Regions from separate parts of the Bacillus sp. YH3-2-B2 genome, predicted to be linked through region 2. Evidence: riboswitches for the same ligand, from Rfam matches in the RefSeq annotation. Region 2 holds a riboswitch; each other region holds the start of a gene.
What was found. Region 2 has a riboswitch for thiamine pyrophosphate ahead of tenA (thiaminase II). Riboswitches for the same ligand answer to the same signal wherever they lie in the genome.

Region 1 (7,442 bases), 390 kb from region 2:
ACCACCCTTTTAGAAAAAACGGATCATCCGTCTTTTCCTCTCGAACATCGTAACGTGATGGAACGTCCTTTCCTACTCTCGGTTCAGAAAGGAAACTAAAGGGCTGATCTGCATGATTCCGGCCATCCCGGGCTTTCACCTTCCCCGGTTCGCTTTATAGCCTGTTTTGAGTCATGCCGGTCCCTTTCAATCGTCTTTTCATCTGAATTTATGAACGTATTATATTCGAACGGGCCGGAGAATGTCAAGAAAATCTGAAAATTATTCTTTTTCCTCAAATACCGCGTCGACTTCGTATTCCAGCAGATGATCCCAATCATCGTTCTTCAGCAGGTCGAGCTGCGCTTCAATCAGCATTTGGAAACGTGTTCTGAAGACTTTAGACTGTTTTTTCAGCTCTTCGATTTCCATTGCGATTTTTCTTGATTTGGAAAGCGACTCATTGATGATGCGATCGGCATTTTTTTCTGCTTCACGGACGATCAGCTTCGCTTCTTTCTGCGAGTTGCGCTTTACGTCTTCTGCGGCTTCCTGGGCTACGAGAATTGATTTATTCAGCGTTTCTTCGATATTGGCAAAGTGGCCGATTTTTTCGTCCAGCTCGTTCACTTTCGCCTCAAGCTCCGTTTTTTTACGGAGTGCGATTTCGTAATCTTTTCTGACCTGCATTAAAAATTCATTTACTTCATCTTCATCATATCCGCGAAAACCTTTTGTAAACGTTTTGTTATGGATATCATTCGGCGTTAATGGCATATTGCCACCTCCATTTTTACATTTCAGTACGGTTATCTAGTTCACATTATAAAACAAATACGGCACAGATGGAGAAAAAAACTGAAAAAACGACTCATTTTTGCCGTTCAAATGTAACTTTCCATTTGTCTTTTTTCGTTTTTCCGTCAACCTTTGCCAAACTGCATCGTCCAAAGCCGCGAATCGAGAGCATGTCCCCTTCAGCAACCTGATAAGACGGATCTTCAATAGCTTTCCAATTCACCTTAACGAGCCCGTTTTTCACAAGCGCCTGCGCTTTCTGCCGGGATTGCCTGCTCATTGAAGCGCAGACGGCGTCGAGACGCAATGAAGAAACCGTGTCATCCCTTATTTCGACATCTGAAGCGGGAATGTGAAGAGCGGAAAGCTCGATTCTCTCAAGCTTTACCGGCGCTTTGCCCGCCTTGGTCAGCTGAGTGCTGACAAAATCGGCGATTTCAGCGGAGACGATGAGCTGCACGGCTTCCTCTGAGAAAATCAGATCGCCGTATTTCTGCCGCTTTAAGCCGATCCCCATTAATGATCCGAGAAGAGAGCGGTGGTCAATGCTGACGAATTTTTCAGCGTATTGAACGTCAAAAGCCCGGAGCTCAAAATTATCCTGTTCAGGTTCCATATATTCAGGGTATAAAATCGCGCGTTTGCGCTCAGCTCTGTCATATCCTCCGAAAAACGCAAGACCGCAGGCGTCGCCGATAACGGCTTTTACAATCACCTGTTCCCTGGGATCTAAGAAATCAGTCAGCTTCATCCGATACTGGTCCAGGACAATCTGTTTCCATTCAAGCACCTGATCAATAAAAGGCCGCTCGTCTTGTCTGAAGTGCTGGTAAATATCGCTCATGTTCTTTCCTTTCTATGTAAAGAGGCTTGGCTGGTGCCAAGCCCGTATCAAACTGTCGCATTCAAGTATACATTGCGATCATGCGGTATAGGCCCCAAAGTCCCGTCGTGGCAAACCGAAGCACGATAATCGCTACAATCGGGGATATATCCAGCATGGCAATGGGCGGAATGATCCTTCTGAACGGCTCTAAATACGGTTCGCAAATCGCTGCGAGAAACCGTCCGACCGCCGTTTCTCTCGTACTCGGCACCCATGACATAAAGATATAGATGATCAGGGCAAACGAGTAGATGTAAATTAAATAACTCAGAACGGAAAAAATTTGATAAAGAATCATCCTGCTTTACCACCTCTGATGTTCGTCTTCATTTATAAGCTCCGAAATCGTGCCGGAAACGTCGACATTATCAGGCGTGCACAGAAAAATATCTGAACCGATTCTCTGAATGTCGCCGCCGATGGCGTAGACGGTACCGCTTAAAAAGTCGACGATTCTTTTCGCCTGATCATGCTGGATGCGCTGCAGATTGACGACAACCGCCCGCCTGTTCTTTAAATGATCGGCGATTTCCTGCGCTTCCGCATATACACGCGGTTCACTCAAGACCACTTTAGAGGATTTCTGAACACTTTGCAAGCTTACTACGTTCTGCTTGCCCTGCGGCTTCTGAGCGTAAGCAGGCTGTTTATCTTTCTGCTGTTCATGCTCTTCCTGATGATCCTGCTCCGTTTCAATGTATTCGTACTCGTACTCCTCCTCATCCATTGAGAAAAAGTTTTTCAGTTTATTTTTCATGCTCATTTGTTTACACCCCCCGGTTCATTTCCGACTAATGAAGAGCCGATTCTGATAAAAGTTGCGCCCTCTTCAACAGCGATTTCATAATCATTTGACATGCCCATTGACAGTTCCCGGCACGGCGCGTTTGTCTGATTCAGTTTTTGCACCTGATCCCTCAGATCACGCAATTGCCGGAAGCAGGCTCTGATCGTTTCTGTATCGTCTGTCAGGGGAGCCATCGTCATCAGGCCCTCTACAGAAATGTTTCTAAACTCAGAAAGCTCTCTGATAAAGGGGATGACCTCCTCTGCTTTCAAACCGTGCTTAGACGGCTCAAGCGAAGTATTCACCTGCACAAAACAGCGAACCGCATGCTGCGCCCGTTTTTCAATCTCTTTTGCCAATGACAGTCTGTCTAAGGAATGAATATAAGATACACGGTCAACGACGGCCTTCACCTTTCTGGACTGAAGACTGCCGATAAAGTGCCACTCCGGGCTTCCTTTGATGACTTCCTGCTTATGGATAAGCTCGGCATCCCGGTTTTCTCCCAGACTTGTAATACCGGCATCAACGGCCTCTTGAGCCCTTTCAGCTGATACGTATTTTGTAACCGCGATGACGGTAACATCTTCGGGGCTTCGGCCCGATCTGTTACATGCTTCGTTTATTCTTTCGTTTATATGTCGTAATTGATCAGCAACACGCAAGATCTTATGCCTCCTTCATTCCGATAAAGGACATCATGCGTCCCGTTTTCCCTTTGTCGCGGCGGTGTGAAAAGAATAGTTCATGCTCTCGTTCGGTGCATAATCCGCTGACTGAAATGTTTTCTTCCGGAATGCCGCAATGTATCAGAAGAAGACGGTTGACCTCTTTTAAATCAAGCTGATACTGGCCTTTTTCCGTTTCGCATATGGCGGATTCAGCCGTAAAGGGCAGCGCCCGCACTTCATTGATGACGCGGTCGTCGACTGTATAGCTTCCCGCGCTGATGGACGGACCGATGACAGCCTGAATATCTGTTAAACGGGAGCCTTCTTCGTTTACCCAGCGTTCCGTCATGATGCGTCCGATTTGTTTGACCGTCCCCTTCCATCCGGCATGGGCAGCGCCGATAATGGATTTCACCGGGTCATAAAAATACAAGGGCACACAGTCCGCAAAACAAAGGGCCAAAAAAAGATTCGCATCTTTCGTGTAGAGCCCGTCCGTCCCGCGGAATGCGGAAGAATAGTCTCTCGCTCCTTTTCCTTTATCCCCGGCTGTCACGCGCCGGACGCGGTTTTCATGTGTCTGGTCGGCAAACACCCAGGAATCCAGATCAGTACCGCATAAGGACGCTATGACTTCACGGTTTGTCACAACATCATGAGCTTCGTCCCGGACGTGCAATCCGGTATTTAATGACTCATACGGAGGATTGCTGACACCGCCGTTTTTCGTTGTGAATCCGGCGATGACCTTTGTGTTAAGCTGATTCACACAGTTCCAGTCTTCTATCATGAGTGCCGAGGGGGTGGTAAGACTAAACGGGTGATATGTATTCATGGAGATCCAACCTTTCGACAAACATTAAAAAAGCGTAATTTCCCACTCATTTTAACACAATTTTAAGCATACGTTTAGCGGCTGATTGAAAAATGAGATAAATAAATGTGCCGGAAACATATTGATTTCCGGCTTTTTACAAGTAAAGGGAGGATTACGCTCCCCCCTTTGGTTCATTTACACGCACTAAGATGACATCTTCCCCAATTTTAACTATATTTCGCCAAGGAATGATCATTTCCTCTTCTTTTCCGAAAAAACCGAGAACTTTTCCGCTGCCGCCTAAAATAATCGCCTGAATTTTTCCCGTTGTCACGTTAATATCAATATCCCCGATGCTTCCGAGTTTTTTTCCGTTCGACACGTTTACCACATCTTTTATTTGAAATTCAGATATGCTGATCATCCGTATCACGCCCTTTGCCCGTTCTTTTTCCTATTATATGAACGGCCGGGCTGAACCTTGTCACATCGGGCAATCTTTTTTGCGGCTGCACCAGTCGAGAATAAATCTCAGCATGATTTTCGTATAGTCCATAAGCTCATCAACGGACACTTCCTCGTTTACGGAGTGGGCGTTTTTTAAATCGCCGGGGCCGTATATGACGCTCGGAATCCCGGCCTGATAAAGCCACCCTCCGTCTGTTACGGTTTGGGAAACATCAATGACGGGCTCCTGTTTTTTGACGGCTGAGTGTGATGCAGCCAAGACAGAAACTGCCGGATGATGCGGATCGATTTCCAGCGCCGGGAACACCTCTCCTCTGTCTTCAATCATCGAAGATCCGCCCCATTTGAACACCGGCCTGTTTTCTTTGAGCCACAGATCACTGTCAGCGACACGATTAATATAGTCTTCGATTTCTGCGGCTGCTTGTTCGTGCGTTTCGTTCGGATAAAAGTGGACGGTGATCCATAACCGGCATTCATCGGCGACAAACGCTGCGTGTCTTCCGCCTTCAATGACGGCGGGGTTGATCGTATTGGTGCCGGGCGCAATGCCGGGATAGCTTTTCGTTACCGCCCAGTGGCGCTCCAGCTCTCCCAAGGCAGTGATGATTTTCGCCATTTTTTCGATGGCGCTCGCTCCGAATGTGCCTCCGCCCGCATGAATCATATTGCGCCTCATGCCGTCATGAAATGTTTGTTTGCTTTTCAATTCTATCCAGCCGGTGATGACACCGCCCTGCCCTTGAATATGCAGGCTGCTCGTATCCGCGACAACCGCAAAATCCGCGTGATAGCCGCGTTTGCAGCATTCCAGCGTCCCCGCCTCGCCGACTTCTTCTCCGATTACAGACTGTACAATGAGGTCGCCCGGAAGCTTAATGCCGGCATCATGGATCAGCTTCAGAGAGAAAAGAACACACGCCAAACCCCCTTTCATATCAGCGGCGCCCCTTCCGATCAGCATGCCGTCTTTTACGAGCGGCTGAAACGGGTCAGAGTTCCAGTCTTCGCCCCCGGCTTCTGCCACATCAATGTGTCCGTTTAAAATCAGGCTTTGATGCCTGCTTGAATCTGTCCCTTTTAAAACACCGACTACATTCGGATCTTCCGGATACACATCCCACATATCGACCGAGCAGCCCGTTTCTTTTAAAAAGCCGGCCACCCACTTTTGGGCTTCTGTTGTATTTCTTGCAGGCGGAGCCGGTGTCGGAAAGGCGATCAACCTTTCAGCTATTTGTATTAAATCGCCCCGCCGTTTATCCGCCTGGTGTAACAGCATATCAATCTGATGCATTGGAAATCTCCCCTTTGGCTGTATCAAAAAACCCGTTTCATTAAAATGAAACGGGTAAAAAACGGATCTTCCTCCGCTTTTTTCACCGCTTCCCTCCGCCGGCATGATCCGGATCAGGTCCGTTAAGGGTTGAGACAACGTCTCTCTCAGCTGCATGTCAGCAGCACCCCCAGGGTGAATTGATGTTATTTGACGGATGATACCGCTTTTGCACGTGTTAAAAACGGGCGGCCATTGTTCCATAAGACATTGACAGGCGTATCGAAAAACGCTGTAAGCCGCTCGTCAGAAAGCATGTCCCTGATTTTCCCGGAGGCGAACACCTCGCCTTGTTTTAAAAGCAGCGCCTGATCAAATACCGGCAGAATTTCTTCAGCGTGATGGGTGACATAAAGGATGGACGGCGCATTTTCTTTTTCGGCGATCGACGTAATCGTGTCCAGCAGCTGCTCCCTTGCCATAAAATCAAGACCCGTCACGGGTTCGTCCAAAATCAGCAGTTCCGGATCAGCCATAAGCGCCCGCGCAATCAGCGCTCTTTGTCTTTCCCCTTGTGATAATGTTTCATACCGTCTGTCGGCGTAACTGATGGCGCCCAAATCCTTCAGAAGACCGATCGCTTTTTCCCTTACCTGCTCACTCGGAGTTTCGTACAGCCCGATTGAGGCGTACGCGCCGCTGAGGGCGATTTCAAAAGCCGAGTCCGCGGCATATAATTTGTGCTGAAGACCTGCCGAAACAAGGCCGATTTTCCTCCTGAGCCTGTCACCGAGCTCTGTTTTGCCGAATTGATGGCCGAGCACCTGCATCTCTCCTGAAGTGGGGAAGTAATAAGAGCATAACATATTCAGCAAAGCCGTTTTTCCGGCTCCGTTTAATCCGTACAGCACCCAATTTTCGTTTTTCTCGACGCGCCAGTTAATATCTTTCAAAATCCATTTCCCGTTTCTTTTTAATGACACACTGTCCAGCTGTAAAATCATTGCAGTTTCCCCCGTTTACTTTATTTAAATTTTCTAAAAACTTTTACACATTAGAATACATCACTTTTTTGCAAACGTAAACCATCGCATGAAAAAAGCCTTTAAACAAGGTTTAAAGGCTTTTTCCGTTATTGATGGATATTCTTATTCATTTGTTTAATGGCTGCCTTTTCAAGCCTTGAGACCTGAGCTTGGGATATCCCGATTTCTTCAGCGACTTCCATTTGGGTTTTCCCTTGGAAAAAGCGCTTTCGCAAAATCATTTTTTCCCGTTCGTTCAGTCTTCTCATGCCTTCTTTCAGAGCGAGCTCCTCAATCCATTGTGTATCCTTGTTGCGCTCATCGCTGATCTGGTCCATCACGTAGATCGGATCGCCGCCGTCATTATAAATCGGCTCAAACAGTGAAACCGGATCCTGGATGGCGTCAAGGGCAAACACAATTTCTTCATGGGGCACTTCAAGAACTTTGGCGATTTCCTCTGCTGTCGGCTCCCTGCTTGTCTCACTGATTAACCGCTCTCTTACTTGAAGCGCTTTATATGCGATATCGCGAAGCGACCTCGAGACGCGGATCGGATTGTTATCCCGCAAATATCTGCGGATTTCTCCGATGATCATCGGTACAGCGTATGTTGAAAACTTAACATTATGGCTTAGGTCAAAATTATCAATGGATTTCATTAGTCCGATGCAGCCGACCTGAAATAAGTCATCAACATACTCTCCTCTGTTGTTAAACCTCTGAATGACGCTT
Region 2 (7,442 bases):
TGCTTAAGATTGAATTTCCGAAGGAGCATGTGAGTGAAACGCTTTTGCCTGAGCCGGTTCCGCTTGATATTCTTTATGAAGATGACCATGTGCTTGTGGTCAATAAACAGCCGTATGTCTCCTCAATTCCATCAAGAGAACACCCGTCGGAAAGCATCGCTAACGGAGTGATCAGCCACTACCGAAAAAGCGGCGTGCCATCAACGGTTCATCTTGTCACCCGCCTTGACAGGGATACATCGGGGGCGATGCTCATCGCCAAACATCGGCTTTCCCATTCTCTTTTGTCGGCAGCGCAGAAAAAGGGGCTTGTCAGCAGGCGGTATCTCGCTGTCGTACACGGGATCATGCTGCAGAAGGAAGGAACGGTGGACGCGCCCATCGGAAGAAAACACGACAGTATTATTGAGCGGATGGTAACGCCGGATGGACAACGAGCGGTGACGCATTTTCAAACGGAAAAAGCGGGACATGCGTTTACGCTTGCAGCCCTGCGGCTGGAAACGGGGCGGACGCATCAAATCCGGGTGCACATGAGCTACCTCGGCCATCCGTTAGTCGGTGATACACTGTACGGCGGAAAAAATGAGGGAATTGCCCGGCAGGCTCTTCACAGTGAGCGGCTTTCATTCGTACACCCCATGACCGGAGAAACGCTCGTTTTTCACGCCCCGGTGCCTGACGATATGAAAACATTAATTGAACACATGTAAAGCCCGAACCGTTTATCGGTTTCGGGCTTTTTTCATGCCTGCCTGCCGTGATCCTCGCGAAATCGTGAAGCATCATAGGGCATTGAGCTTTCCACAGAGACGGTTTCATGCTCCGGAAAACGAAAGCCTGTCAGCTGATTGCCGAAGACGCAGCCTGTATCAATGTTGATCGTATGGTTGACGATCCGGGGGCGTTTTACCGGGGTATGGCCGTACACAACCCACGCTTTACCTTCATAGTCGGCAGCCCAGTCTCTTCTGACGGGTCTGCCGTCGGGATGCGTTTCACCCGTAATATCGCCGTACAGAACAAATTCTTTTACCATACGCGAGTATTTACCGATATCGTCAGCTTTTATGCCGGCGTGAGCGACAACGAGATCGCCATTATGTAAAATATCATAAAGCGGCGCTGACTCATATAATCGGATAAATTGTCTGGAGACTTCCGTTCTGTCGGCGGGAGACAGCTCTTTCAGTTCGGCTGCCGTCGTTTCCAGTCCGTGCATCACTTTTACGGGGTTTCCTTTTAAGTAACGATACAGTTTGTTGCAATGATTTCCCGGGACATAACGGACGGCTCCTTTTTCATATGCTTTTGCCACAAAACGCATCACTTCTACGGATTTTGGGCCTCTGTCCGTTAAATCTCCCGCAAAGACAAGCGTTCTGCCTTCAGAATGGACGGGCGTTCCGTCTTTCACTTCATATCCGAGCTTTTGCATTAAGGCGATCATTTCGTCATAACATCCGTGTATATCGCTGATGATGTCGTAAGCCATTCGTGTCAGCCTCCTTATTAACGGTTTTTTATTTATTATGGGGCTAATTCCTATACCTAATTACGCTGTTTTTGCACAAATTAAAAAAGAATTAAAGAAATAAAGCCTTATCACTTTTTTTTCGCGTTCAGCCTTGTTAGAATATGCGTTATGTTTTTTAAAAAAAAGTAAGGTTTCGCCCGCTTAAAGCGGGCTTTTATAACCCTTGTTTTAAGGAGGTATTTACAAATGGAACACACATCAGTCGCATCTTTAGTCGTCGTTTTGATCGTCGCTTTTTTGACGCCGCTCCTTTTACATCGGTTTAAGCTCAGCATCCCCGTCGTCGTCGCGGAGATCATCATGGGGCTTATTATCGGAAAAAGCGGCCTGAATCTTGTCGTTCAGGGAGATACATGGCTGGAGACGCTGTCTGTTCTAGGCTTTATCTTTTTAATGTTTTTAAGCGGCTTGGAAATTGATTTTTCTTCATTTGAGAAAGGGAAGAAAAAACAATTCCTTCCGAACGGCAAGGAAGCGCCCAACACGTTTTCTGCCGCACTGATTATCTTTTTCGGCATCTTTATTTTATCATTGCTGCTGTCCTATGCCTTTGTATTAGCCGGTTTTATACAAAACGCATTTTTAATGACGCTTATTATTTCGACGATATCACTCGGTGTGGTGGTCCCGACTTTAAAGGAAGAACGGATCATGAACTCCAATATCGGCCAGATCATCCTGCTTGTCGCCGTTATCGCGGACTTGGCTACGATGATTCTGCTCGCTTTCTTCTCTTCTCTTTACGGAGAAGACAGCGGAAATATGTGGCTTCTGTTGATTCTCTTTGCCGCGGGGGTCGTGCTGTATTTCTTCGGCAGGATCTTTAAACACCGTTCATTTGTGCAGTCGATGTCTAAAGGCACCGTGCAGATCGGCACGAGAGCCATTTTCACACTGATTATCGTGCTTGTCGCTTTATCGGAATCTCTCGGGGCGGAAAATATTCTCGGCGCGTTTTTGGCAGGCGTTCTGGTATCGCTTCTGTCTCCGAATAAAGAAATGGTGGAACAGCTGGATTCCTTCGGCTACGGGTTTTTAATTCCGATCTTTTTCGTCATGGTCGGGGTGAAATTGGACATTTGGACGCTTTTCCAAGATCCGAAAACATTAACGATGATTCCGCTGCTTCTGCTTGCGCTGTTTATCAGCAAAATGTTCCCGGTGTTTTATTTAAAGAAATGGTACGACAAAAGAACCGTGTTTGCTTCGGGCTTTTTGCTGACGTCCACGCTGTCGCTTGTTATCGCGGCGGCTACGATCGGAGAAAGGCTCCACATTATCAGCGCCAATATGTCCGGCGCGCTGACTTTAGTTGCGGTTATTGCCAGCATCATCACGCCGATCGGCTTTAAGAAATTATTCAAACGGCAAAGCGCGCCGCAGGAAAAAAAGCGGATCACATTTATCGGTGCCAACCAAATGACGCTCCCGGTTACGCTGGAATTGCCAGAGGAGGAATATGAAGTACGGGTCGTCCATGTGTATCAGGAAAATGCCGGGGAAACGCTTGCGGAATCCGTTTTTTCGGTTGACACGATTTCTGATTACGAGCCCAGCACGCTTGAGTCGCACGGTATTTTTAAAACGGATATTCTTGTCGTGGCGACGGGAAATGAAGATGTGAACGCTGAAATCGCCTTACTAGCGAAAGAGAAAGGGACTGAGCGTATCATCGCAAGCGTCGGCTCGGTTGAGCATGAAACAAAACTGAAAGAAGAAGGCATCAGTATTTTTTCTATCCTTCTGTCTACAAAAACGCTGCTGCGCGCGTTAATTGAGGCGCCGGGCGTGATGAGCCTCCTGACGAATGAGGAGTCTTCGTTATATCAGATCAATCTGGAAAACCCGGCGTATAACGGCATCATTCTGCGGGAATTTCCGCTGATGGGCGATGTGATTTTCGTCCGGATTTTCAGAGGTGTGGACAGCATCGTTCCGCACGGAGACACGCGGCTGAAAACAGGAGACCGTCTCATCGTCACGGGCTCGCGCAACTACGTGTCGGAACTGAGAAAAATCCTTGAAGCTTGACCAAATTGCAATTCGTGATAATATAGAAGGCATAACAAATAAATCATTAATCGTATGACCACTAGGGGTGTCCTTCATAAGGGCTGAGATAAAAGTGAGACTTTTAGACCCTCATAACTTGAACAGGTTCAGACCTGCGTAGGGAAGTGGAGCGGTATTTTTTTGGGGTTCCTTTTATCCATTTAAATTCCAAACCACTTTTCCGATGCGGGAAAGTGGTTTTTTTATTTTATCAGGGGGGAAGACATGATGACATTTTCTGAAGAATGCAGACAGGCGGCTGCCGAATGGTGGGACGGAAGTTTTGTTCATCCGTTTGTAACGGGAATCGGTGACGGAAGCCTGCCGATAGACCGTTTCTGCTATTACGTGCTGCAAGATTCCTACTATTTGACGCATTTTGCAAAAGTTCAGGCGTTCGGCGCCGCATATGCCGAAGACTTGTTTACGACGGGCAGGATGGCGGGCCACGCTCAAGGGACATATGAAGCGGAAATGGCGCTGCACCGCGAGTTTACGGAGCTTTTAGGGATTACGGAAGAAGAGCGTGCGGCATTTAAACCGGCACCGACCGCCTATTCTTATACGTCTCATATGTACAGATCGGTGATGAGCGGGAATTTTGGAGAAATATTAGCTGCGCTTCTGCCCTGTTATTGGCTTTATTATGAAGTCGGCGAACACTTAAAAGAGTGCAAACCGGAGCATCCGATTTATGAAAAATGGATCGGTACATACGGCGGAGACTGGTTCAGACAGCAGGTCGAAGAACAGATCAGCCGTTTTGACGAGATTGCTGAAAACAGCACAGAGGAAATCCGCGCGAAAATGAAAGAGAATTTTGTGATTTCAAGCTATTATGAATATCAATTTTGGGGAATGGCTTATCAAAAAGAAGGCTGGTCCGAGAAGGACGGAAAAGAGGTGGAATCCTTTGGAGCTGCACGCGGTAACTGATAATCGCAAACCCGTTGCCGAGCTGGCCGAGGATATTCTATCGATTCAGCGCGAAGTGAGCTTTATCCATATCCGTGAGCGGGATAAAACAGCGGGAGAGATTATGCAGCTTTTGTCCCTTTTGAAAAAGGGCGGAGCGGATAAGGACAAATTGATCATCAATGACAGGGCGGATATCGCGCTTTTTGCCAACATACACCGTGTTCAGCTTCCGTCCCGCAGCTTTTCCGTAAAGCAGGTGCGAAGCAGATTTCCCCATCTTCATATCGGACGTTCGGTCCATTCGCTGGAAGAAGCCATCCAAGCTGAAAAGGAAGATGCGGATTATGTGGTGTTCGGCCATATATTTGAAACCGAATGTAAACAAGGACTTGAAGCAAGAGGCATCAGCCTGCTTTCAGAGATCAAACGCACGCTTTCCATCCCCGTTATCGCAATCGGCGGAATGACACTGCAGACGATCGGACACACAAAGCAGGCGAAGCCGGACGGAATTGCCGTCATGTCAGGCATTTTCTCAGCTGAAAATCCCGAGGAGGCGGCAAAACGGTATGCACGCGCGGTAAGGGAGGCCGATTATGAAGAAACACTATGATACGGCGGTGATCGGCGGCGGAATTATCGGGTGCGCCATTTCTTATGAGCTGGCGAAGACGCAGCAGAACGTTGTCTTGTTTGAAGGCGGAGAAGTCGGCCGAAAAACGACAAGCGCTGCCGCGGGAATGCTGGGCGCTCATGCGGAATGTGAAAAACGGGATGCGTTTTTTGATTTTGCCATGCACAGTCAAAGGCTGTATGTAGCGGCGGGGCAAGAGCTTGAGGAAGCTTGCGGCATTGACATCAGGCGCCATAACGGCGGAATGCTTAAACTGGCGTATACCGAAGAAGATATCGCCCGTTTACGGAAGATGGATGATCTGCCTTCCGTCACTTGGCTTTCAGCGGAAGATGCCCTTGAAAAAGAGCCTTACGCTTCAAAAGACATTCTCGGCGCCAGTTTTATAAAAGACGATGTCCATGTCGAACCGTACTATGTTTGCAAAGCGTATGCAAAAGGAGCGCGGCGCTATGGCGCTGACATATGTGAGCATACACAAGTCACTTCCGTAAAACGGGTGAACGGAGAATATTGCATCACAACGTCCGGCGGGGATGTTTATGCTGACAAAGTCGCAGTTGCAAGCGGTGTATGGAGCGGCCGGTTTTTCAGCCGGCTCGGCTTGGGACAGCCTTTTTTTCCTGTGAAAGGAGAATGCCTTTCCGTGTGGAATGACGATACCCCGCTGACCAAAACCCTTTACCATGATCATTGTTATGTCGTCCCGAGAAAAAGCGGCCGGCTTGTCATCGGTGCCACGATGAAACAGGGCGACTGGAGCGATACGCCTGACATCGGAGGAATTGAGGCCGTCATTGCAAAAGCGAAAACCATGCTTCCCGCCATCGAACATATGAAAATAGACCGGTTTTGGGCGGGGCTCAGGCCGGGAACAAGAGACGGCAAGCCGTTTATCGGGCGGCATCCTGAAGACAGCGGCATTATCTTCGCCGCCGGCCATTTTCGGAACGGCATCCTGTTGGCGCCGGCAACGGCTGAAATGGTGCGGGATATGATCATGGAAAGACAGATTAAACAGGAATGGGAAGAAGCGTTTCGAATCGATCGCAAGGAGGCTGTTCATATATGATCCTTCAGCTGAACGGAAAACAAATTGATTGGAATCGAAAAGAGGGGACGGTTCAGGATTTGCTTGAATTGTACCAGCTTGACCAAAGAATCGTAGTTGTGGAGAGAAATAAAGAAATCATTGAAAAAAAGAATTATGAAAATACAAGTTTGTGTGACCGCGATGTCATAGAAATTGTCCATTTTGTAGGAGGCGGATGAGGATGTTAACAATAGGCGGAAAACAGTTTCGGTCAAGATTGCTGTTAGGAACGGGAAAATATCCGAGTTTTGAGATTCAGAAAGAGGCGGTGGCCGTCTCGGAATCAGATATTTTAACCTTTGCGGTGCGGCGGATGAACATCTTTGAAGAGTCTCAGCCTAACTTTCTCGAACAGCTTGATTTGTCTAAATACACGCTTCTGCCGAATACGGCCGGCGCCGCAACGGCTGAAGAGGCGGTCAGAATCGCAAGGCTTGCCAAAGCTTCAGGGCTTTGTGACATGATAAAAGTAGAAGTCATCGGATGCAGCCGGTCACTTTTGCCTGATCCGGTTGAAACGCTGAAAGCATCAGAACAGCTGCTCGAAGAGGGATTTATCGTGCTTCCGTATACGTCGGACGATGTCGTGCTCGCAAGACGTCTTGAGGAGCTCGGAGTGCATGCCATTATGCCGGGCGCTTCGCCGATCGGTTCCGGTCAGGGAATTTTAAATCCGCTGAATCTTTCCTTTATCATTGAACAGGCGAAGGTGCCGGTCATTGTCGATGCCGGCGTCGGATCTTCAAAAGACGCCGCCTACGCGATGGAGCTCGGGGCTGACGGCGTGCTGTTAAATACCGCTGTGTCAGGCGCAGATGATCCGGTCAAAATGGCCAGGGCGATGAAGCTTGCCGTAGAAGCGGGCCGTCTTTCTTATGAAGCCGGGAGAATTCCGGTGAAAGATTACGGAACTGCAAGCAGTCCGCGAGACGGTCTTCCGGTATGACGGACAGATATTCCAGACAGGAGCTGTTTCAGCCGATCGGTCCCACCGGCCAAGAGAAGCTCCGGTCGTCTCATGCCGTGATTATCGGCGCGGGTGCGCTTGGGACGGCAAGTGCGGAGATGCTTGTCAGAGCAGGGGTCGGGAAGGTAACGATCGCTGACAGAGATTATGTGGAGTGGAGTAATCTCCAGCGCCAGCAGCTTTATACCGAAGACGATGTCAGACAGGAAATGCCGAAAGCCGCGGCGGCTGAAAAACGGCT
Region 3 (7,442 bases), 260 kb from region 2:
TAACTTTGAGCGAATTATGTTAAATTGGTCATCAATTTTATTATTATAAAACATATATGAGAGTGATTTGCATATTGCAGGTCGCTTTTTTTTATATAATAAAAGCGTGAAGACTATCAATATAAGTTTCTTGCTTGTATCGTATATACTGCATTACCATTTGAAAAAACTTTACTAAAACCATTGACGCTTTATAAAATGCATGTTATATTTATATACGTCGGTTGAACACGACGCATTATATGCCGGTGTGGCGGAATTGGCAGACGCGCACGACTCAAAATCGTGTTCCTTCTGGAGTGCCGGTTCGACCCCGGCCACCGGTATACAAAGGCTTCTACATATTGTAGAAGCCTTTTTTGTTGTATGAAAATATCCTCCAAGGCTTGTGAAAACATGTTACCTGCAGCAGGAGGAGCTGGATTCGGCGCACCGTGCTTATATTAAGGAAACACCGATTCGGCCGTGGAGTTAAATCTTTCCGATCGGGCTGTTTTTGCTATTAACACTGTTTCTCAGCTGGTGGGGCGGCCATTCAAAAGCGCGCATTATTGGCAGCGGTTATTGCAGCATTTGCTCTTTTTATGTTTCAGCGCTTTCCAGCAGGCGAGCTTGTTACCCATTTTATTAAGGACGGAAACGAATTGGTCAACGTTATTATTATGTTATCGCTGATTTGAGCCGTAACAGCAGTAGCTGAAAATCTGGGATTCTCGAAATATGTTACTTCTCATTTAACATCATGGATCCCTCATATGTTTATTGCGCCGTCTCTTTTTATACTGGGGGCTGTTATATCCTATTTTATCGGGTCATCCTGGGGGACTTGGGACGCTGGCGGTTCAGTTACATACCAGCTTATTATTAGCGATCGGGGCCGTGTTTGCGAGCGGAACATTTGGTTTGCTTCTCCCCTCAGTGATAATACGGTGTTGGGGATCAATGTTGTGAAGTATGCCCGTTCGAAGCTTGTTCCGGCGATTATCGCCGCGGGGATCTCCGTTATGTTATACGGTGCGTATTTCAGATAATAAATACTTTTTGAAGGCGTTATCCGAAATTGGGATAACGCCTTTTTAATGAGCTGTTATACTTGAGAAAAAAGAGGTGATGACATTGAAGCAGATTATTACAATGGGCGGCGGGGGGTTTTCAATGGAGCCGGATCATCTTGTGCTGGATCAGTATATTTTAGAGCAGTCGGCGCGGTCAAAGCCGAAAGTTTGTTTTTTGCCGACGGCAAGCGGAGATTCGGAGAATTATATCAGCAGGTTTTATCAGGCCTTTCAAAAGCTGCGGTGTGAGCCGGATCACTTGTCGCTGTTTAAACCGCCGGGTTCTGATCTCAGATCCTTTCTCATGAAGAAAGATATTATATATGTCGGCGGCGGAAATACGCGCAATATGCTTGTCTTATGGAAAGAGTGGGGGCTTGACCTTATTCTTCGTGAAGCTTGGGAAAACAGCATCATCTTGGCGGGTCTCAGCGCCGGCCGGTGTATCACCGCCTGATTTCCGAAAAGAAACTCAGGGCGGGCTATGCCGCTGATGACGGCGCTGCGCTTCATTATAAAGACGGTCAGCTGTTCCGGGCTGTCTCTTCCCGGGAAACCGCAAAGGGTTATCGGGTTTTTAATACCGAAGAAGGCGTTCGGGAAACAGAGCTTATGACCGTCCCGTTATCTGAATTTTGATAATATGCTTTTTTTTGTACACAACTTATGTTACGATGAGAGCGAAATCAATAGTTACTGGGGGTGCCCGTCTGAGCGGGCTGAGAGAGAAGCGGCGGCTTCTTAACCCTTTGGACCTGATCTGGTTCGTACCAGCGTGGGGAAGTAAAGGTTTTATTATTGTTGATGAATGAAAACAATAATAGTTTCTTTCTGACTGCAAAACCGGGTTCTTCTTTGAACCCGGTTTTTTTGTGCTGGTGCTGAGCTTGGTTCTGTTATTCAAATGATAAAGGAGAGATTTGTATGCAAAATCAATCAGTACAGCAAGCGAACATTTCCATTATGTCGAGTTTTTCCGGCAGTAAAAAGGTTTATGCAGAAGGTTCTTCGCCCGACATACGAGTGCCGATGCGGGAAATCAGCCTGAGTGCGACTACGGGGGCATTCGGGGAAGAGGAGAATGCGCCGGTCCGTGTTTATGATACGAGCGGACCGTATACAGACCCGGATGTACAGATTGATATTCATGAAGGTCTGGGGGCGCTCCGCACAAAGTGGATTACCGGGCGCGGAGATGTAGAAGAATATAACGGCCGGACCGTGAGACCTGAAGACAACGGCTATAAAAAAGAGGGCCGTGCCGCCGAATACCCCGGCCTGCAGCGGAAACCGCTTCGGGCCAAGCCGGGGAAAAATGTAACACAATTGCATTATGCGAGAAAAGGCATCATTACGCCGGAAATGGAGTTTATCGCAATTCGCGAGCATGTGTCTCCCGAATTTGTCAGAGACGAGGTAGCCAGCGGCCGGGCGATTATTCCTTCTAACGTCAACCACCCGGAAAGCGAGCCGATGATTATCGGCCGGAATTTTCATGTGAAAATTAATGCCAATATCGGCAACTCGGCTGTTACATCTTCTATCGAAGAAGAAGTCGAAAAAATGACGTGGGCGATTCGCTGGGGCGCCGATACGATGATGGATTTATCCACGGGAAAAGACATTCATACGACGCGTGAATGGATTATCCGCAACTGCCCCGTGCCTGTGGGGACGGTGCCGATTTATCAGGCGCTTGAAAAAGTTAATGGCATTGCCGAGGATTTAACGTGGGACATTTATCGTGACACATTGATTGAGCAGGCGGAGCAGGGCGTGGATTATTTCACCATCCATGCCGGCGTATTGCTTCGTTACGTCCCGTTAACGGCTAAACGCACGACGGGAATCGTATCCCGCGGCGGGGCAATTATGGCGCAATGGTGCCTGGCTCATCATCAGGAAAGCTTTCTGTACACGCATTTTGAAGAAATTTGTGAAATCATGAAGACCTATGATATCGCTTTTTCACTTGGTGACGGGCTTCGTCCCGGTTCGATTGCGGATGCCAATGATGAAGCGCAGTTTGCGGAGTTGGAGACTCTCGGAGAATTGACGGAGATTGCGTGGAAGCACGATGTGCAAGTGATGATCGAAGGGCCGGGTCATGTGCCGATGCATAAAATTAAGGAAAACATGGACAAACAGCTGGAAATTTGTAAAGAGGCGCCTTTTTACACGCTCGGCCCATTAACGACGGATATCGCTCCGGGCTATGACCACATTACTTCAGCGATCGGCGCGGCGATGATCGGCTGGTACGGGACGGCGATGCTTTGCTATGTCACACCGAAGGAGCATTTGGGCCTGCCGAATCGTGATGATGTAAGAGAAGGCGTCATTACGTACAAAATCGCGGCACATGCCGCAGACCTTGCTAAAGGGCATCCGGGTGCACAGATCCGTGACGATGCTCTGTCTAAGGCGCGGTTTGAATTCCGGTGGCGTGATCAATTTCATTTGTCGCTTGATCCTGAAAGAGCAATGGAATATCATGATGAAACACTGCCGGCTGAAGGCGCAAAAACGGCTCACTTCTGTTCGATGTGCGGCCCGAAGTTCTGCAGCATGAGAATTTCTCAGGATATTCGTGATTATGCGAAGGAAAACGGACTTACTGAAGACGAGGCCTTCAATGAAGGGCTGAAAGAAAAAGCAAAAGAGTTTGCAGAGAAGGGAAGCCGCTTATATCAATAAAAGAAAAGATGAAGATGGAGTGTGTCCATCTTCATCTTTTTTAGAAAAACGGTGAACGGCGAAGCGGCGGAATGCTCTGCTCGAAGCGGAATATATTTTCCGGATCATATTTCGTTTTGACTTGACGGAGGCGGTGAACATTTTCTCCGTAATACGTTTGCAGCCAGTTTCTGATTTCTCTATCAGGCCAATTCACATAATCTCCCATCGTTTCTCTTGATAGGGACGTTCTCAGTCCTTCGATCCAGCGGACATTTTGTCTTTCTTCTTCAGCAGATGTCCAAGTTGTAATATATTCTTGGGCAATGATTGCGTTGCGATAGTAGAATGCCGTTTGGTCCGGAGCGATCCGTCCGGCCGCCCCGCCGAGAGATTGCTGCCAGACACTGGCGTTTTCGTTCGGAGCGTGCTCTAAATAGCGCTTTAAAGTGGATATTGCGCGTGTTGATAATGGTTTTTCAATAAAGGATCCTGACCGCTTCATCTTTTGCGGCTGATTGCCTCCCGGGCTGTTAAAAAAGGCTGCCGCTTTAATAAATGGCACTGTCTTGACCATGCCGCTTGTCGGTTTTCCCGCTTTCATTAACGGAGCCAGCAGTTCTTTCAGCTCCTCTTTTGTCCCGGTAAATTGACCGAGCGCTTCTATGCGGTTGACTTCCTTAGGCCAAAACTGAATTGATGAGGTAAGCCGGTTGTCTGTAAATGGAGCCCAGCGCTGCCACGTGTTAAATACTTCCTCGAAATCATCCCAGCCCCAAGTGACAGAAAAAACAGACACGCACGAGATCGGCACGGCTTTAAACATCATGGATGTGACAATGCCGAAGTTGCCTCCCCCTCCGCCCTGAGATGCCCAAAATAGATCAGAGTGCTTTGAGCGGTTGACCGTGATCAAGTCAGCACCCGCTTTTTCGTCCGCTATGATCATTTCGAGCTGGAGGAGACGATCGCAAGTCAGTCCGGCAGTCCTTGTTAAATATCCGATTCCTCCCCCGAGCGTCAGCCCCGTGATTCCCACATTCGCAATGGTTCCCGCAGGAAGGGTCAAGCCGTACCGCCAGAGTGTCCGGTAGACTTCCCCCAATTCGGCTCCCGCTTCAATCGAGACCAGCCGCTTATCCTCATTTACTCTTATTTTCTTCATTTCACTGAGATCAATGACTAGTCCGTCATTTAGCAGAGAAAAATTTTCGTAGCTGTGTCTTCCGCCTCTGATACGGAAAGGCACATTGTTCTCACGCGCCCATCTCACCGCATTGAGGGCGTCATGTTTGTTTTGACAAAACACAATGATGTCTGGATATCTTTGCAGGCTTAAATTGATATTGGTTCTTGCAGCATTATAGTCCGGGTCATCTTTTTTGACGATGCGACCGGTCAATGTTGTCTTTTCCACATTCTCACTCACTTTCACTTGTAATCTGCTATGTTTTCTAGCATATGCGGAAAAATGAGAGAGTGTATGAGGAAAACCCCCGGAAGGACACGATATTTTAAATTATAGTTGACAGGTAGGGATTGTATGAATTAACATAATCATTACATATTTCCAAACGATGGCTGATCGGATCACCGAAGGCTCTTATCTATTAAACAGATAAGGGCCTTTTTTGCGTGAAAGTCATTAAATGAAAAGCGGAGGGATGAAAAGTGGCGTTAAAAAAGGTATCACATGTGCGCAAAAAGAGCAAAAAACGGAAAAAGTACAGAAAACACACATTGAATTTCGAACTGCTTGTAGAGAAAAACAAACGGGAGATTATGAGAAATGAGGAACAGATGGAGCAGATTTATATAAAGATAGATGAAAAGCATGCGGGGGTTCGATAAAGATGAAGGAGAGAAAATGGAGGATAAAAACAACGGTACTCGCGCTGTCGGTATCCATCGTGTTATCAGGGTGCGCGTTAGGGAGTGCCGGGGAAGAACCGTCATCTGCGGCTGATAAAAAGGAAGAAACACGTATCGCCCATGTCAAGACAAAGGAATTTAAAGCTTCTCATCCGGCGGCGATTCCCGCTAAATCGAAAGCCAGAACTGACACTTTTGTTGCTGGGATTTCCGCGCCGGGCGGCGTGTTTCTGCCGTACTTCTACGAAAACGGCTGGGATGGAAATGCGACAGATCCTATTTTTGAACCGTTAGTCAAACTGGATAAAACGGGGAAGCCTGCTCCGGCTCTTGCGGAAAGCTGGAAAATTTCCAAAGATCAGCTTACATACACGTTCCGTTTAAGAAAAAATCTCGTTTTCAGCGACGGTTCACCGCTGACCGCAAAGGATGCCGCATTCACTTTAACACTGCTGCATGATCCTGCATACGCAGGCTATGAAGATATCACCACGGCTTATATTAAAGGCGGTAAGGCTTACAAAGAAGGAAAGGCAAAGACAATAAAGGGCATTCGCGTCCTTGATGACAGAACCATTCAAATCACGACTGAGAAAGTCAGTGCGAAGTCGCTGCTTCTTTTGGGCGGGCAGGTGCTGTCAGAAGCCTACTACGGGAAGAAATATCAATTCGGCAAACTGGATTATTTAAAAGAGCTTTATGCCAAACCTCTCGGAGCGGGACCTTATCAATTTACAGAATACCTTCCGGGACAGGAAATACGCTATCAGGCTAATGAACACTATTATGCCGGAAAACCGAAAACGGAAAAGCTGATTTATAAAATTATCGATCCGTCAACTTCCCTTCAGCTGTTTGAAACGGGTGACCTTGATTACGCTTCTTTCTCACCTGATGATGATACGGTTCAGCATTTAAAAAGTCTCGGTTTTGCCAATATAAGCGTATCTGTCGTGAATGATTACGGGCTTGTATACGTCAATCACAAGCGTCCGCCTTTTCAAGATAAGAAAGTGTCCCAGGCGCTTATTTACGGACTTGACCGTCAAAAAATCGTCGATGTCCGCTTTAAACGCTACGGAGAGGTCGCGAATGTTCCGGTGTCTCCGGTTTCGTGGGCTTATGATGACAAGGGTGTCAATCGGTACGCGTTTAACCCTGAAAAAGCCAAAAAGCTTCTTGATGAAGCAGGCTGGAAAACGGGCAAAGACGGTGTACGTGAAAAAAACGGCAAAAAGCTTGAAATCAGCTATTACACATCTAAAGCGGATGATGATTTCATCCCGATAGCTAAAGAAAATTATGCGGACATCGGAATCTCATTAAAACCGGAAGTGATGGATTTTAATACAGAAGTAGCGAAAATCAATGACAAACAATATGACCTTGCCGCCGTTTCCACCTCGCAGATCCTTGATCCGAATGACACGGTGGAAAAGCTGGCTTCCGGCCATCCCAATAATGTGACGGGGTATTCCAATCCGAAAGCGGACCGGCTGATAGAGAAAGGAGCCGGCACGCTTGATATCAGCGAAAGAAAAGAGATTTATCACCAGCTGTACCGGGAGCTCGGGGAAAACCCGCCTTACATTCTGATTCATTACCGTCAGAGCGCAAGGGCGGTCAGCGGAAAAATAAAAGGGCTTGAACCTGACAATTATTCTGGAATCAGTTCAAGTCTCTCAAATGTCTCAGTTCAATAGATCGGTTGGGCAAAATACCCGATGCATCCTGGGGATTTTGCCCTTTCAGCGGAAAGGAGGGGCTTTTTATGAAACGGTATGCCGCAGAACGATTCATTCAAATGCTTGTGATCTTATTCGGTACGTCCTTTATTAT
Region 4 (6,331 bases), 140 kb from region 2:
GACAGACCTCCTTTTCAATTTTAGATTGTCCAAAAGAAGCTCCGTTATCATAGGAAAGAAAAAATCACTTGCGGGGCGGGACATGCAGCTATATTTTTCGGATCGTGAAAAAGTTCCTAAGCAGCCACGGGCCCGGTTTGAAACCGAGCGTTAATTGCCACGCGCCGATCGCCTGCAGTCCGAACTCCCGAACGAGTACCATTTTTTCACTCATGCTCCGTACATCCTCAAACCACACTTCATGCGTTCTTCCATTTTCATCAGTATACCGGAAGTAAGGGGAACGCTCCTGCTGGGAATAACGGATCATTGATTGATGCTTCATCGCCGTTTCCATGGCGCGCTGATTGGAGATGGCGGATCCGATCGTTCCCGGACGGTACGGAATCACCCAATCATACCCGTACAGCGGAACACCGAGAATCACTTTTCTTCTCGGCACCCTGCTGATGGCAAAATTGATCGTTTGCCTGACCTCTGTTAAAGGCGCCACGGGTCCCGGCTCACTGCCGGCGTGGTGCCAGTCGTACGCCATAATGAACATATAATCGACGACGGCTCCGATTCCGCCGTAATCATATCCCCTCAGCCACGGCACTGCATCACTTGTTTTCGCCGGAACCGATATCGTTAACGCGAGCTGATGCTCTGAAAGCCGGGTTTTTAACTGCCGGAGAAATCCTGTGAAGAGATCCCTGTCAGCTTCTCTGACCCGTTCAAAATCGATATTTACACCGCCGTATCCCTTTCTTACGGTTAAGGAGACGATATTGTTGACGAGATTCGTTCTTGCCGCCGGATTTTGCAGCACTTGATGGGCTAATTCCGGACTGAATCCCCCTTCTGTCAGATTCGTAATGACGGCAAGCGGGCGCACTCTGTTCTGCCATGTGGTTTCTATTGCGGTTCTGTCGTTTAAATCGTTCATGATATCTCCGTTCGGGCCGAAATGATATTCAAACAAAGAAATCGCCGAAGAATACGGCGCAAAATCATTAATGAGCTCTCTATCCGCTTCAGGCGTCCGAATGACATAAAATTGCAGGGTTCCCGCAAGATAGTTAGAGATATCAGGGATCTTCACTTTCATACCCGTCCGCAGCCGGTTCGGCGGAATATCCGGGTTTGCCTGCATCAGCTGCATCTGCGGCACATAAGCCTTACCTGCGATAACGGCATACGTATCATTCGGCTGAACCGTATATTCATTAATGGGGATTAAAAGCGCCTGCCCCGGCACGATATTCGTTTCCTCAAGCCCGTTGACACTTCTGATGCTGTCAACAGGATATCCGTACTTTCTGCTGATGGAAAATAACGAGTCGCCAGACTGGACTGTATGAACAAACATAGATGTCCTCCGTTTCCTTTTGATCAAAAGGGGTCTTCTTATCTTTATGAATGATCCTCCGGTCCGATTCCAAACTCTGTTCGGAGAAAGGCTGTTTACAAATCAGACATGATCAACTATGATGATGTCATCATAAAAAACTGTATAGGAAACGCACTAGGGGTGCTGTTATCGGCTGAGATAAAACATGCGGCAAGCGTGTTTTGATCCCTTATAACCCGATCTGGATAATACCAGCGTGGGGAAGTGCAGATTGACCGGAGCGCAGGGTTTTTCCCCATGCGTTTTCGTTCTGCTGCTGCATATTCCCTCGGATATGCAGTTTTTTATTTTCCATTAAAAAACGGGGGAGGACACCGCAATATGAAACTTACGATCAATCGTCTTTCGTAAAATCAACTCTTTCATACAAACAACTATCCGATAAGAAAGCAGGAGATCACAATGAAAAATTGGAAAATGAGAGAAATTGTCGTCATGTCCGTCATCAGTGTTGTATTTGCTGTCATTTATTTAGTATCAACTCATGCAAGCAATATAGCGGCAGGATTTTTCGGCCGGATGAGTTATGAACCGATTTACGGTATCTGGTTTATCGTCTCGGTGATTGCCGCGTACATTATTCAAAAACCGGGAGCGGCTCTCGTTTCTGAAATCATCGCCGCGTTTGTGGAGTGCTTACTCGGAAATCCGTCAGGACCGATGGTGATTCTGATCGGGATCGCACAGGGAATCGGTGCGGAAGCGGTCTTTTTAGCGACACGCTGGCGGGTGTATACCCTGCCCGTGCTTCTTTTATCCGGTATGGGGTCTTCTGTGACAAGCTTCATTTATGACTTGTTCGTTTCCGGATACTCTGTTTTGAATCCGGGTTTATTAGCCGTCATGCTTCTCATCCGTCTGGTCTCAGGTGCGCTTCTTGCCGGCCTTCTCGGCAAAGCAATCAGTGATGCGCTGGCTTACACAGGAGTGCTGAACGGCATGGCGCTCGGAAAACAATTCAAGAAGAAAAAGAAACAGGTGAACCAAGATGCAGGCATCTGAACCCCTTCTATCGGCCAGCTGTCTTACCTTTTCTTATGATCAGGATGAAAAGCCGATTTTTCAAAACGTGTCCTTTCAGCTCCGCAAAGGAGAGCGGGCTTTATTGCTCGGGCCGAGCGGATGCGGCAAAAGCTCGCTCGCTCTCTGTTTAAACGGTCTGTACCCGGAAGCATGCGATGGGGTTCAATCGGGAACCGTTTCTTTATACGGAACACCTCTTTCACATCTGACAGAACCCGCCGCCAGATCCATCGGCGTCGTGTTTCAAGATCCGGACCAGCAGTTTTGCATGCTGTCGGTTGAAGATGAAATCGCCTTCGGTCTGGAAAATTTGCAATATACAAAAGAAGATATGGACGCGATTATCGATGACGTTTTAGAAAAATTAGAGATCACTCATCTGAAAACGCGAGCGATCGCTTCTCTGTCAGGCGGTTCAAAACAAAAAGTGGCGCTTGCCTGTATCATTGCGATGGAACCGGAACTCATTATTTTGGACGAACCGACGGCACAGCTTGATCCATATTCCGCACGTGAATTAGTGCGGCTGATCAAAGATCTTCAAGCAAAAAAAGGCTTCGGCCTTCTCGTTATCGAACATCAGCTTGATCACTGGGCGCCGTGGATGGATAGGACAATTGTCCTTGACGAAACGGGTCAGAAGGTGATGGACGGAGAGACGGACGTTATCTTTGAAACCAAGATTGAAGAGCTGATGCAGCTCGGCATTCCGATTCCGCGTGTGATCTCATTGCAGGAGCACGTCAGCATTCCTTTTACATTGTGTAAAGAAAATCTGTTTCACGAACCTGTACCATCTCTGCCCGAACCCCGGCCCGCCGCGCTTTCGGCAGAAGACGCGCTGAGCGTTCACGAGCTGTCATTCTCAAGAGGAGCAGACGTCATTTTTCAGGATGTGAGCTTTTCCGTAAAAAAAGGATCAATCACCGCGATTGCCGGCCCTAACGGAACAGGAAAATCCACGCTCCTTTCTGCCGCGGCCAAGCTCATCCGTCCGCTGGGCGGAGACATCAAAATAGACGGCAGACCGATTGATTCCTATTCTGAAAAAGAGCTGCGGCGACAGATCGGATATGTTTTCCAAAATCCTGAACACCAGTTTGTCACAGATTCCGTCATTCAAGAGCTGATGTTCGGTTTTGAAAGCAACAGAGCCGCAAAGGAGAAAGCTCTTCAGCTGTTAACCCGATTCGGCTTGAGACGCCATGCCTCACAGCATCCGTTTTCTTTAAGCCAAGGACAAAAACGCCGGCTCAGCGTCGCGACGATGCTTATGCACAATGTGAACGTTTTGATGCTTGATGAACCGACTTTCGGACAGGATGCCAAAACGGCGCAGGAGTGTATGCAAATGCTCCGTGAGATTCAAAAGGAAGGAACGGCTGTTTTGATGGTGACACACGATATGGAACTCGTCTCGGATTATGCCGACACGATCCTTGTGCTCTGCGGCACGAAACTGGTATTCCGGGGAACTCCCGACGCTTTGTTTTCTGATAACATCGGGATCGCCGAGCAGGCACATTTGGCTTTGCCGCTGCGGTATGAATGGATGAAACACGACAGGAGGCGGAGAAATGAACTTGCGGCTGGAGGCTGTTAACCCGTCAATAAAGGCGGCGGCTGTATTGTTATGCGTCATTATGCTGTCGTTTATTTATAATCCGTACACCCCTGCTTTGTTTTATATCATCATTGCGGGAGGCGTCCTCTCGGCGGGGCGTGTGCCGCTGAAAAAATGGCTGCTGTTCACGATTCCGTTTGTCATTCTGGCCTTCGGTTCTTTATGGACAGCCGCCGTATTCGGAAACGTCCCGACAACCGGAAGCAATCTGCTGTTTAAGCTCGGGCCGATTGCCGTCAACAGTGATAATGCGGCGCTCGGGATTTCTATCGCGTTTCGTATTTTATGTTTTTCCGCTTTGTCGATGATGTTTCTTTTTACAACCGATCCGATTCTGTTCATGCTCAGTCTGATTCAGCAGTGTAAGCTGCCGCCCAAGCTTGCATACGGCGTTATCGCGGGATTCCGGTTTCTCCCTCTTCTGAAAGATGAAATCCTGATCATCCGGCAGGCGCACAGAATCAGGGGTGCGGCGTCTGATTCCGGGCTGAAAGGAAAGCTCTCCGCCTTCAGGCGCTTCACCATTCCGCTATTGGCAGGCGCAATCAGAAAGGCGGAACGCACGGCGATCGCGATGGAATCTAAAGGCTTTACGGGGAGCCGAAACCGCACGTTTTACAGAACTGTTACTGTGCGCCGCGCCGACTGGTGCTTTTTCCTGCTCGTGCTTCTGTTATTCGGCGCAAGCTGGCTCATTTCATTGTTGTTTGTATAAAAACAGGCCGCCGGAGTGATTCGGCAGCCTGTTTTGTTATGTATGTTATTGATGATAATTGAGAGCCTGAGCGAGATTGGACTTGACCGTAATATCTGAGAAATTAATGCCGAGCTGTACGGCGGTTTGAGCGATTTCCGGCCTGATTCCGGATAAAGTGGACGTGACGCCGATCAATTTCAGCGCCTCAATTAATTTAAAAATCTGATGCGCCACCATCGTATCGACAACCACTACACCCGACAGGTCAATTAACAGATGTTCAATCAGCCGTTTTGCACATGTGCTCAGCGTATTTTCAAGAATGAATTTGGCGCGCTCCGTGTCAATATCGCCGACAAGCGGCAGCAGCGCCGTCCGTTTGCTCAGCGTGATAACCGGCGAGCTTAACTCCAAAATCATTTCTCTTTGCGCATTCAGCTGCATTTTTGAGTTATGCTCAGCATGATCGACAAACGTGTAAATCGTAAAATCAAATACTTGTGCAATTAAATTCTCCCATTTCTTCCTTTCTCCCTGAGCAAACGAAGATTCATGTTTATCGGCAAACGCATCATAATAACTGATGTATAGTCTCCGGTTTCTCATGAATTCACGGACCACATACTGGACGGGAGTATCCAGATGCTTCTGGTCTTTCGCAAGCTCAATCACCCACCGCTCGAACTCTTCTAAAAATTCTTTTTCCGGCATGATATACATTTTATTAATATGCCGGTAAAATTCTTTATCCTGCTCCGTCAGTTCTTCTGTGATGACGGGATTTGTCAAAGAATAAATCGAATTAGGATCCGAATCTTCCATCGTTTCGATCCACTCTTTCGCAATTTGATCCACTTGTTCTGAAAAATAGCTGTATAATGCTTCACTTATCTTCATATCTCTTCTCCTTTCCCATTTCCAATTATAGCGTCAGCGGGTCATGAATGAAAATGAAAGCTGTTAAACTATCCATTTATTTGAAATTTTTTAGTACGATAGATTACGCCTTTTTTATGAAAATGCTTCAAATGACTCTTTCCGGCCGGCATGCTCTGCCATAAAATAGTAGCAACACCCTTGTATCCACTCGCAAGCATAAAAAAGGAGGGCTTTTTTATGAATGGTGAAATGCATTTGATTCCTTATGTCACGGATGAACAGATCATGGATGTGAACGAGCTTCCTGAGGGGATTAAAGTGATTAAGGCGCCAGAGTTGTGGGCAAAAGGGTTTAAAGGCAAGGATATTAAAATCGCGGTGCTTGACACAGGCTGCGACATCAATCATCCTGATTTGAAAGACCGGATTGTCGGCGGGAAAAACTTCACCGATGATGACGCAGGCAAAGAAGACGTGATTTCCGATTACAACGGACACGGGACACACGTTTCCGGAACGATTGCCGCCAATGATTCAAACGGCGGAATTTCGGGTGTCGCGCCGGAAGCAAGCCTTTTAATCGTTAAAGTTCTCGGCGGTCAAAACGGCAGCGGCAAATACGAATGGATCATTAACGGCATCAACTACGCCGTTGAACAAAAGGCGGACATTATTTCCATGTCACTCGGCGGGCCGAACGATGTGCCTGAATTGA

Region 1: it holds a riboswitch for thiamine pyrophosphate, as region 2 does, so the genes downstream of both, ACWJJX_RS03305 (acetylornithine deacetylase) here and tenA (thiaminase II) in region 2, are expected to answer to the same signal.
Region 3: it holds a riboswitch for thiamine pyrophosphate, as region 2 does, so the genes downstream of both, thiC (phosphomethylpyrimidine synthase ThiC) here and tenA (thiaminase II) in region 2, are expected to answer to the same signal.
Region 4: it holds a riboswitch for thiamine pyrophosphate, as region 2 does, so the genes downstream of both, ACWJJX_RS02270 (ECF transporter S component) here and tenA (thiaminase II) in region 2, are expected to answer to the same signal.

Annotation. Positions count from the first base shown of each region.
Region 1 is NZ_JBSJQE010000001.1:655,973-663,414, reverse strand. It holds gene divIVA (septum site-determining protein DivIVA) at 262-756, opposite strand; gene ACWJJX_RS03335 (YlmH family RNA-binding protein) at 851-1,621, opposite strand; gene ACWJJX_RS03330 (YggT family protein) at 1,683-1,961, opposite strand; gene sepF (cell division protein SepF) at 1,968-2,426, opposite strand; gene ACWJJX_RS03320 (YggS family pyridoxal phosphate-dependent enzyme) at 2,423-3,115, opposite strand; gene pgeF (peptidoglycan editing factor PgeF) at 3,120-3,956, opposite strand; gene ACWJJX_RS03310 (YlmC/YmxH family sporulation protein) at 4,111-4,362, opposite strand; gene ACWJJX_RS03305 (acetylornithine deacetylase) at 4,423-5,703, opposite strand; TPP riboswitch at 5,777-5,884, opposite strand; gene ACWJJX_RS03300 (ABC transporter ATP-binding protein) at 5,889-6,686, opposite strand; gene sigG (RNA polymerase sporulation sigma factor SigG) at 6,815-7,442, opposite strand, start outside.
Region 2 is NZ_JBSJQE010000001.1:265,004-272,445, forward strand. It holds gene ACWJJX_RS01460 (RluA family pseudouridine synthase) at 1-713, shown strand, start outside; gene prpE (bis(5'-nucleosyl)-tetraphosphatase PrpE) at 746-1,495, opposite strand; gene ACWJJX_RS01470 (monovalent cation:proton antiporter family protein) at 1,724-3,568, shown strand; TPP riboswitch at 3,622-3,730, shown strand; gene tenA (thiaminase II) at 3,818-4,525, shown strand; gene tenI (thiazole tautomerase TenI) at 4,503-5,120, shown strand; gene thiO (glycine oxidase ThiO) at 5,104-6,213, shown strand; gene thiS (sulfur carrier protein ThiS) at 6,210-6,413, shown strand; gene thiG (thiazole synthase) at 6,410-7,180, shown strand; gene thiF (thiazole biosynthesis adenylyltransferase ThiF) at 7,177-7,442, shown strand, end outside.
Region 3 is NZ_JBSJQE010000001.1:1,719-9,160, forward strand. It holds tRNA gene ACWJJX_RS00090 (tRNA-Leu) at 245-326, shown strand; gene ACWJJX_RS00095 (hypothetical protein) at 747-1,031, shown strand; partial or broken gene ACWJJX_RS00100 (Type 1 glutamine amidotransferase-like domain-containing protein) at 1,117-1,694, shown strand; TPP riboswitch at 1,744-1,854, shown strand; gene thiC (phosphomethylpyrimidine synthase ThiC) at 1,980-3,752, shown strand; gene ACWJJX_RS00110 (FAD-binding oxidoreductase) at 3,793-5,148, opposite strand; gene ACWJJX_RS00115 (FbpB family small basic protein) at 5,403-5,582, shown strand; gene ACWJJX_RS00120 (ABC transporter substrate-binding protein) at 5,585-7,306, shown strand; gene ACWJJX_RS00125 (ABC transporter permease) at 7,375-7,442, shown strand, end outside.
Region 4 is NZ_JBSJQE010000001.1:404,861-411,191, reverse strand. It holds gene ACWJJX_RS02275 (glycoside hydrolase family 18 protein) at 89-1,351, opposite strand; TPP riboswitch at 1,500-1,613, shown strand; gene ACWJJX_RS02270 (ECF transporter S component) at 1,796-2,395, shown strand; gene ACWJJX_RS02265 (ABC transporter ATP-binding protein) at 2,382-4,019, shown strand; gene ACWJJX_RS02260 (energy-coupling factor transporter transmembrane component T family protein) at 3,994-4,755, shown strand; gene ACWJJX_RS02255 (STAS domain-containing protein) at 4,801-5,634, opposite strand; gene ACWJJX_RS02250 (S8 family peptidase) at 5,854-6,331, shown strand, end outside.